Regions from separate parts of the Anoxybacillus sp. EFIL genome, predicted to be linked through region 2. Evidence: riboswitches for the same ligand, from Rfam matches in the RefSeq annotation. Region 2 holds a riboswitch; each other region holds the start of a gene.

Region 1 (3,282 bases), on a different contig from region 2:
TCCTCCCAACGAAGCGCCATTAAATTATGCACTGTACCACCGCTACCGAGAATCATGACACCTTCGTCACGCAACGGACGTAATGCCTTACCAAGTTGAAAGAGCTGTTTTGGTGTCCGCCACGGAACGACGGATGCTTGGACAATGGGAATGTTTGCTTCTGGAAATAGTCGGCTTAACAATACCCATGAACCGTGGTCAAGTCCACGTGTCTCATCGATATGAACGATGGGGGAGACGTGTTTTAGATGTTGTTGAACGCGCTTTGCCCATTCGACTGAACCTTGTGCGGCATAGGTCACTTCATACAATTCACGTGGGAAGCCGGAAAAATCATAAATCATTTCATATGTTCCATCGATTGATGAAACGGTCGGTTGGCGTGTTGTCCAATGTGCCGTAAAGACGACGATTGCTTTTGGATGAATGTGTTTTCCGAACGTTGTTAAAAACGATGTATATGCGTTGTCTTCAATAGCTAACATGGGTGATCCGTGCGCAAGAAATAAAGCAGTCATCATATCCCTCCTTTTGTCCCCACTTTACCATATATCCGTTCTATTTGTCGATTTTTGCATGTGAGGCGCATAGCCGGGCAGTTGTGCATAACATGGCGATGAATATGAAAAAAGAGGTGAGAACATGTATTACTATCCGAATGTTGTGTATATGCCGATGTATCCATATCCGATCATGCCTTATCCGTTTCCACGAGAACATACGAAAGATTACGGACCGAACCCGTTTGTCGTACAAATCGAAGAAGCGACGAAACGAAACAACATGTTCCGTACGACGTTATGGACGGGACGTCATTTGCAAGTGACGCTGATGAGCCTTCGTGTCGGGGAGGATATCGGTTTAGAAATGCATCCGGGCGTGGATCAATTTTTACGTATTGAACAAGGAGAAGGAATTGTGCGGATGGGCAAAAAGAAAAACGAGCTGACGTTTGAAAGACGCGTGACGGATGGCTCTGCCATTTTTGTGCCTGCAGGAACGTGGCATAATGTGATCAACATAGGAAACGTTCCGCTTAAGCTGTACTCCATTTATGCGCCGCTACAACATCCAGCCGGCACCGTTCATCCGACAAAAGCGGATGCTCTTGCGGCGGAATGAAAGTTTGTTACAAGAAAATAAAAAATAGTTGAAATTTTTACGGAAATAAGGTACATTATTTAAAAATCAGAAAATTCAATATGCGTATGCATTCTTATCAAGAGAAGGGGAGGGACTGGCCCGATGAACCTTCAGCAACCAGCCGAAAGCGGTCAGGTGCTAAATCCAGCGAATTGGTGTTCAATTCGGAAGATAAGAAGAAGCGTTTGTCTATGGACAGAAAGCCTTCTTCTTAGAAGGCTTTTATTTTTTGAGAAAGGGAGAGAGCGAATGAGTCATGTGGAAACGGTATTAGCGCAAATCGGTAATCGAAGCGAGACGACGACAGGAACGGTGAATCCACCGGTATATTTTTCAACAGCGTATCGGCATGAAGGGATCGGACAGTCGACAGGGTACGATTACATTCGGACGGGAAACCCGACGAGACATATCGTCGAGGAGGCGATTGCGCAGTTAGAGGAAGGGGATCAAGGCTTCGCATGTAGTTCGGGCATGGCGGCAATTCAAACGGTGTTTGCGCTTTTTGAAAGCGGGGATCATTTTCTCGTTTCGGCCGATTTATATGGCGGAACGTATCGGCTGTTTGAAAAAGGGTGGAGAAAATACGGGCTGTCGTTTACATACGTCGATTTTCGCGACTTGGATGCAGTAAAAGCACATGTGACGGACAAAACGAAAGCGATTTTTTTAGAAACGCCGACAAATCCGCTTATGCAAGAAGCGGACATCGAAGCGGTTGCGGCGTTTGCGAAACAATATGAGCTGCTTCTTATTGTCGATAATACGTTTTACACCCCTGTGTTACAAAAGCCATTGACGAAAGGAGCCGACATCGTTATTCATAGCGCGACGAAATATTTAGGCGGACATAACGATGTGCTTGCCGGGCTCATTGTCGCCAAAGGAAAAGCGCTGTGCGAGCAATTGGCGATGTATCATAACGCGATCGGAGCGGTGTTGTCTCCGTTTGACTCATGGCTGTTAATTCGCGGCATGAAGACGCTTGCTCTTCGCATGCGCCAGCACGAACAAAACGCGAAAGCGATTTATGAATTTTTACGTGGACACGAAGACGTCACCGATGTGTTATATCCGGGGAGAGGAGGCATGTTGTCGTTTCGCGTGCGCGATGAAAAGTGGGTCAATCCGTTTTTGCGCAGTTTAACGCTCATTACGTTTGCGGAAAGTTTAGGCGGTGTCGAAAGTTTTATTACGTATCCAGCGACGCAAACGCATATGGATATTCCAGAGGATGTTCGCATCGCCAATGGCGTATGTAATCGACTGTTACGTTTTTCTGTCGGCATTGAACATCATGACGATTTAATTGCCGATTTAACACAAGCGTTTCAACGCATGAAAGAGGTGTAACAAATGGAGTGGCAAACGCAATTGCTTCACAATAAATGGCGAGTGGATGCACAAACAGGGGCAGTCAGCGTCCCGATTCATCATGCGTCGACGTTTCATCAGTTTGATTTTGATACGTTTGGAAAATATGATTATAGCCGCACAGGCAATCCGACGCGCGAGGCGCTTGAAGAAACGATCGCGGAGCTGGAAGGAGGAGTGAGCGGTTTTGCGTTCGCATCGGGCATGGCGGCCATTTCAACGGCGTTTTTGTTGTTGTCAAAAGGCGATCATGTGTTGATTACAGATGACGTATATGGCGGAACGTATCGCATTATCACGGATGTATTGAGCCGATTTGGCATTGAATATACGTTTGTCGATATGACCGATTTAGATGCGGTAGCGCGTCATATTCGCCCGAATACGAAAGTGATTTATATGGAAACGCCGTCAAATCCGCTGCTGAAAATTACGGACATTCGCGGAGTTGTGAAGCTTGCGAAAGCGCACGGTTGTTTGACGTTTCTAGACAATACGTTCGCAACACCTTTGTTGCAACGTCCGCTCGATCTCGGCGTCGATGTCGTGCTTCATAGCGCGACGAAATTTTTAGCCGGCCATAGCGATGTCGTCGCTGGACTTGCGGTTGTGAAAGATGAACGACTAGCGAAAGAGCTTCGGAAGTTGCAATATGCGTTCGGTGCGGTGCTCGGCGTGCAAGATGCGTGGCTTGTGCTGCGCGGGCTAAAAACGCTTCACGTTCGGCTCGATTACGCTTCTCGTTCAGCGATGCAGCTCGCGCAG
Region 2 (3,282 bases):
CCGCAAGCAGCGAGCGCGAAAACGATCATGGCAGCAACAAGTAAAGAGAGCCATTTTTTCATTTGTTTTTTCCTCCTTTTATCGTTTATCTATTTTAGAAGTGACAAAGTCACCAACAAACTGAATGATAAAGACGATGACTAAAATGAGCACTGTTGCAACGAGCGTCACATCGTTATTGTTACGCTGGAATCCTTCCAAATAAGCTAAGTTCCCAAGCCCCCCAGCACCGACAACTCCCGCCATCGCCGTATAGCCAACGAGAGCGATCGCTGTAACGGTAATTCCGGATACAAGGGCAGGAAGCGCTTCAGGGAGGAGCACTTTCCAGATGATTGTCGTTGTCGTTGCTCCCATCGCTTTTGCCGCTTCAATAACTCCTTTATCAATTTCACGAAGCGCAATTTCAACCATGCGCGCATAAAATGGAGCCGCTCCAATAATGAGCGCCGGCAGTGCCGCATTGGCACCAAGAATCGTACCGACAACAAACTTAGTAAACGGGATGAGTAAAATAATTAAAATGATGAACGGGATCGAACGGAAAATGTTAACAAACGATGCGATAACGCTGTTAATGATACGATTTTCCCATATGTTTCCCTTTGACGTTAAAAAGAGTAACAATCCAAGCAAAATGCCGAGCACAAACGTCGCCGCAACTGAAATAGCTGTCATATATAACGTTTCCGCTGTTGCCGCCCATATTTTATCCCAAACGACGTTCGGAAATAGCTCATTCCACATTCGCCAACACCTCCACTCCAACTTCTTGCTGGCGAATAAAAGCGAGCGCTCGCTCGATTTCTTCATTCGCACCGTCTAAATGAACGAACAACACCCCGTATGAACCGTGATGCGTTTGCGAAATTTTTCCTTGCAAAATATTCACATTTAGATTAAATTGGCGAATAAGCTGTGTAATGAGCGGTTGCTCAGCCGCTTCGCCGACAAATGTAAGCTGTACAACTTTTCCATTTGGATATCGCTCAAGAAGATGCAACATCGCTTCTTTCGTTTCTTCCGGCTCAGTTACTTGTTGAACGAAACGCTTCGTAATCGGCTGCTCCGGCTTACGAAACACGTGAAGCACTTCACCCATTTCAACGATTTTTCCGTTTTCCATGACCGCTACACGATCACAAATTTTACGAATGACGTGCATTTCATGGGTGATTAATACGATCGTTAAACCGAGACGTTTATTAATGTCGACGAGCAAATCTAAGATGGAATCTGTCGTTTGTGGGTCGAGCGCTGACGTCGCCTCGTCGCACAACAACACTTTCGGATTGTTCGCTAACGCGCGTGCAATGCCGACGCGCTGCTTTTGTCCTCCGCTCAATTGCGACGGATACGCGTCTTCCCTTCCTTGCAGTCCGACAAGTTGAATTAGTTCATCAACGCGCTTCATTCGCTCCTCTTTCGGGACGCCGGCAATTTCGAGGGGGAATGCAATATTTTCGCGCACTGTTCGCGACCAAAGTAAATTGAAATGTTGGAAAATCATGCCGATTTGCTGGCGCGCTTGTCGCAATTGTTTTCCGCCAATTTTTCCAATCTCCTTGCCATCGACGATGACTTCGCCGCTCGTTGGCTTTTCTAATCCGTTTAATAACCGAATGAGCGAACTTTTTCCTGCACCGCTATAGCCGATAATGCCAAAAATTTCTCCTGCTTCAATATGCAAGTTCACACGATCAACAGCGGTCACATGTCCACTTGCTGCTTTGTACACTTTTGTTACATTCGATAATGTAATCACGTTGCTGTCACCTTCCTTCCATGAAAAAAGCCTTTCTGCTCAAGAGAACAGAAAGGCGCGAATCGTCCGTTCTGTCTCTTATCTCTCAAAGCAAACGCTTTGTGTGAATTGGCACCATTTCAGCAGCGCTGACGGTTGCCGGGTTTCATCGGGCACATCCCTCCACCTCTCTTGATAAGAGCGCTTTTAAACGCTTTATTCAGTTAACGTTTTAATATGTTTGAGGATCATTTTAAATTACGAAAGTGAGTATATCATCGAAAGAAGGACGGTGTCAATAAAAATTTTTCAACTATTTCCCCTTCATAATCAAGTGAACGGAATATATAGCATGAGAAATCGCTACTCTTCGGATGTCGGGCTACGAACAACCCACCGCTTTGTTAAAATGCAAAAGACTGACCCAGCACGCATTAGCGTTTCAGATCAGCCTCTTCAGTTCAAAAAATGAAGTTAAACTTTCCAATTGTAGGCATACATAGTTACATGCCAAACGGACCCTTTAATTACATTCTTCTTTTGTAATTCTAATCGTTACGTACACTTTATGAAAGGAGTCATAGTAGTCAGCTTGTGCAACACTAGATGTATACCATTTATCAACTAATTTCAAGTAAGAATCTGTATTTACTAAAGAATAAATCCCCGTAATAGTAGAAGTCTTAGTCGTTAGATTTCGATCGTACGTAACTGTCATCGTCACTGTACCATACATACTCTGAACCGTTTTTGTTTCTTTATTTCCTCGGACAATCGTATCAAGTGGAGCAATTTTTGATTTTGAATTGCTTAATTTTGCCATTGAACTCCCTACTGCAGGAGTAACTGTAATTGTTACATTCCCCTCTTTATATACTCGTTTCGGGAGCGTACTAGCTTCAGTAGTAATTAACGACCCAAAAAAACCATCTAATAACAGAGTAGCAGTTAGTGCTAGGGTAGCAACTAAAATAAGCCTTCTAAATTTACTTTTCATTATTTTCTCTCCTCACATAGTCCAATTGTAATGCTAGTTCTCCGCTACTTGTCCATAATGAGATAGACTTGTACATTAGCGCCAGTTAAACATCGGTATCATGAATATAAGCAGAAATTTTTATTTAGCTGATTACTCACCATAGGTACAACATATTGTATAAAAATCGGACGTTCTTTATTTCAACTTATACATTGCTCATACTCCTCCGCTTCTTCTCCCAAAAATAGCTGATCAGCTATTTTCATTTTACCAAAAATAGAAAAGAAAAAAATCCGTATTTTCCGCCAATTTTTTGGCGAAAATCCGCCAATTTCTTCAAAATAAATGACAAAGTTTATTAAATGAAGTAGAATCTAGTAAAAAAGTGGAGGGGAAATTGCATGGCTATTCGTACATTGCTTATTGATTCTGACCCTATCTATTTGCTTGGGTTGAAAAAATTGTTGGAAAACGAAAGCAATATAACAGTTATCGGTTCTTGTTCTTGTATCGATTCACTAGATACTTTCATACATATACATGTACCAGATGTCATTGT
Region 3 (3,282 bases), on a different contig from region 2:
GCCGCGGCATACAAGACGTCTGCCCCATTTGCGATCATTTGTTTTGCAATTTGTGCCCCAAGCTTATCATCACCGAAATTGCCGGCATACACTTCCTGCACGTTCGCTTCCGGTTTAACCGCTTTTACCCCTTGAATAAAACCGTTCGCAAATTTACGAATGAGCGGCACATCCGCTCCGCCAACAAAACCGACGTTGTTCGTTTTCGTCAACATGCCAGCCACTACGCCCGCTAAAAAGCTTCCTTCATCTTCTTTAAACGTAATCGATGTAATGTTCGGCAGATCAGATACCGCATCAATTAATACGAATTGCTGTTTCGGATATTTTTTCGCGACTTTTTCTAAATCTTGTTGCACCATAAATCCTAATCCGATGACGAGATCGTTCCCTGCTTCAACGAGCTCTGTTAACCCTTTTTCATACGTCTCGGTTTCTTTTAACTCACGGTAGTCAAAAAAGATGCCGAGCTCATCGCGCGCCTTCATTAATCCTTTAAACGCCGAATCGCTAAATGACTGATCACCGAGTCCGACGTCTGACAACATAATGCCCACTTTTATTCGCTCTTTCGGTTGAAAAGAACTCGTTTGCGAACATCCCGCGGCAAGCAACAAAACGAATGCCATCAAGAGTGAAATCATTTTTTTCATAAAATTTCCTCATCTCCTTATCTCTCGATCAAATCGTGCTTCATTTATTATATCGACACATTCCGACATTTTATTTACTTTTTATAATATAAAGATTTTGTAAAGTTGTTCGTATGACAACAATCGACTATAATGGAAGCACAACGAATTTATGCTGAGGTGGTTCATATGTCAAAAGAAAGTTCATTTGATATTGTGTCAAAAGTCGATTTGTCGGAAGTGACGAACGCAGTCAACATCGCGTTAAAAGAAATTCAAAACCGCTACGACTTTAAAGGAAGCAAAAGCGACATTTCGCTTGAAAAAGATGAGCTCATTCTCATTTCTGACGATGAGTTTAAACTGGAGCAACTCAAAGATGTGCTCATCGGCAAACTCATTAAACGCGGCGTGCCGACAAAAAACATTCAATACGGAAAAGTGGAAGCAGCATCTGGCGGAACGGTGCGTCAACGTGCGAAACTCGTCCAAGGCATCGACAAAGACAATGCGAAAAAAATTAACACAATCATTAAAAATACAGGCTTAAAAGTAAAAAGTCAAATTCAAGAAGACCAAATTCGCGTCAGCGGCAAAAGTAAAGACGACCTGCAAAAAGTGATCGCCGCCATTCGCGAGGCAGATTTACCGATTGACGTTCAATTCGTCAACTACCGTTAAGAAGGCGCTTTGCCTTCTTTTTCTTTTTTGAAATAAAATAGTTGAATATTTCTAAAAAATCAGTTACATTTATGAATAACTTCATACAACATCTTATCGAGAGAAGGGGAGGGACTGGCCCGATGAACCTTCAGCAACCTGACGATCGTCAAGGTGCTAAGTCCAGACAAGCGATTCGCTTGGAAGATAAGAAGGAGCGCGTCAAGTCTTCTTCTTATGGGGAAGACTTTTTTACTTTAAACGAAGAAACGGAGGAATGGACGTGGGATTGTTAGATGATTTAAAAGAACGCATCGTCATCGCTGATGGAGCGATGGGGACATTATTATATGCGCACGGCATCGATCGTTGTTTTGAAGAATTAAACGTCACAAAACCTGAAGAAATTGTCCATATTCATGAAGCGTATATTGAATCAGGCGCAGAAATCATTCAAACGAACACATACGGCGCCAACTACGTGAAACTAGCACGTTACGGGCTGCAAGATGACGTAAAAAAAATAAACGAAGCCGCGGTCGAACTTGCCAAAAAAGCGGCAAAAGGGCGCGCCTACGTGCTCGGTACGATCGGAGGACTGCGTAGCACGAATAAAAGCACGATTTCTCTTGAAGAAGTGAAACGAACGTTTCGTGAACAGCTGTACGTGTTGTTAAACGAAGGTGTCGACGGACTTTTGCTTGAAACGTATTACGATTTTGAAGAATTGCAAACGGTGCTTTCCATCGCTCGCAAAGAAACGACGTTGCCGATCATCGCCCACGTCACGTTGCACGATATCGGCGTTCTGCAACACGGAATGCCACTTGCCGAAGCGCTGACCGAGTTAGAACAACTCGGTGCCGATGTCGTCGGCTTAAATTGCCATCTCGGTCCATATCATATGTTGCGCTCGCTTGAAGAAGTGCCGATTCCAACACGCGCTTTTTTATCGGTATATCCGAACGCAAGCTTGCCGCAATATCGCGACGGTCGCTTTATTTACGAAACGAGCGAACAATATTTTGAAGAAACGGCGCGCGCCTTTCGTGAACAAGGGGTTCGGCTTATCGGCGGCTGTTGCGGTACGACGCCAAAACATATTGCCGCCATTGCTCGCGCCCTTTCCGATCGCACACCTGTATATAAAAAAGAAGTAAAACAGCGCCATCCGATCGTCGTCCAAGAAGAAAAACAAACGACAGCCCCTTCTCTTGCTGACATCGCTCGCACGCGCCGATCGATTATCGTCGAGCTCGATCCGCCGAAAAAACTCGGCTTAACGACATTTTTAGAAGGAGCAAAGGCGTTAAAAGAAGCGAACATTGATGCCTTAACGCTTGCCGACAATTCGCTTGCGACACCGCGCATTAGCAACGTCGCTGTCGGCACGATCGTCAAACAACAGCTCGGCATGCGCCCGCTCATTCATATTACATGTCGCGATCGAAACTTAATCGGCTTGCAGTCGCACTTAATGGGGCTTCATACGCTCGGCATGACCGACGTGCTCGCTTTAACAGGCGATCCATCAAAAGTAGGCGATTTTCCGGGCGCAACGTCCGTCTACGATTTATCATCGTTTGACCTCATTTCGTTAATTCGCCAATTTAACGAAGGGCTTTCGTACTCAGGCAAACCGCTCGGACAAAAAACGAACTTTTCGATCGCTGCCGCCTTTAACCCGAACGTACGCCATTTAGATAAAGCGGTGAAGCGGCTCGAGAAAAAAATTGAATGCGGGGCGCACTACTTTTTAACACAGCCGCTTTATAGCGAAAAACAAATCGAAGACGTGTATGAAGCGACGAAACATTTACCGACGCCCATTTACATCGGCATTATGCCGCTCACAAGCGCACGCAACGCTGACTTTTTACATCACGAAGTGCCGGGCATTACATTGTCTGACGACATTCGCAACCGCATGGCCATGTGCGCAAACGACCGTGTTCAATCAACGAAAGAAGGATTAGCGATCGCCAAAGCG

The links. A riboswitch is a leader RNA that binds a small molecule or an ion and turns the genes downstream of it on or off. The one in region 2 is predicted to bind S-adenosylmethionine.
Region 1: it holds a riboswitch for S-adenosylmethionine, as region 2 does, so the genes downstream of both, ES017_RS15735 (methionine biosynthesis PLP-dependent protein) here and ES017_RS06410 (methionine ABC transporter ATP-binding protein) in region 2, are expected to answer to the same signal.
Region 3: it holds a riboswitch for S-adenosylmethionine, as region 2 does, so the genes downstream of both, ES017_RS02630 (bifunctional homocysteine S-methyltransferase/methylenetetrahydrofolate reductase) here and ES017_RS06410 (methionine ABC transporter ATP-binding protein) in region 2, are expected to answer to the same signal.

The regions. Positions count from the first base shown of each region.
Region 1 is NZ_SDLH01000001.1:431,068-434,349, reverse strand. Features, by position in the region: gene ES017_RS02170 (DODA-type extradiol aromatic ring-opening family dioxygenase) at 1-521, opposite strand, end outside; gene ES017_RS02165 (cupin domain-containing protein) at 643-1,122, shown strand; SAM riboswitch class I at 1,214-1,321, shown strand; gene ES017_RS15735 (methionine biosynthesis PLP-dependent protein) at 1,393-2,496, shown strand; gene metC (cystathionine beta-lyase) at 2,500-3,282, shown strand, end outside.
Region 2 is NZ_SDLH01000003.1:87,480-90,761, forward strand. Features, by position in the region: gene ES017_RS06400 (MetQ/NlpA family ABC transporter substrate-binding protein) at 1-62, opposite strand, end outside; gene ES017_RS06405 (methionine ABC transporter permease) at 79-747, opposite strand; gene ES017_RS06410 (methionine ABC transporter ATP-binding protein) at 737-1,765, opposite strand; SAM riboswitch class I at 1,841-1,946, opposite strand; gene ES017_RS06415 (hypothetical protein) at 2,268-2,741, opposite strand; gene ES017_RS06420 (response regulator transcription factor) at 3,125-3,282, shown strand, end outside.
Region 3 is NZ_SDLH01000001.1:509,597-512,878, forward strand. Features, by position in the region: gene ES017_RS02620 (BMP family lipoprotein) at 1-653, opposite strand, end outside; gene ES017_RS02625 (YajQ family cyclic di-GMP-binding protein) at 822-1,313, shown strand; SAM riboswitch class I at 1,404-1,506, shown strand; gene ES017_RS02630 (bifunctional homocysteine S-methyltransferase/methylenetetrahydrofolate reductase) at 1,576-3,282, shown strand, end outside.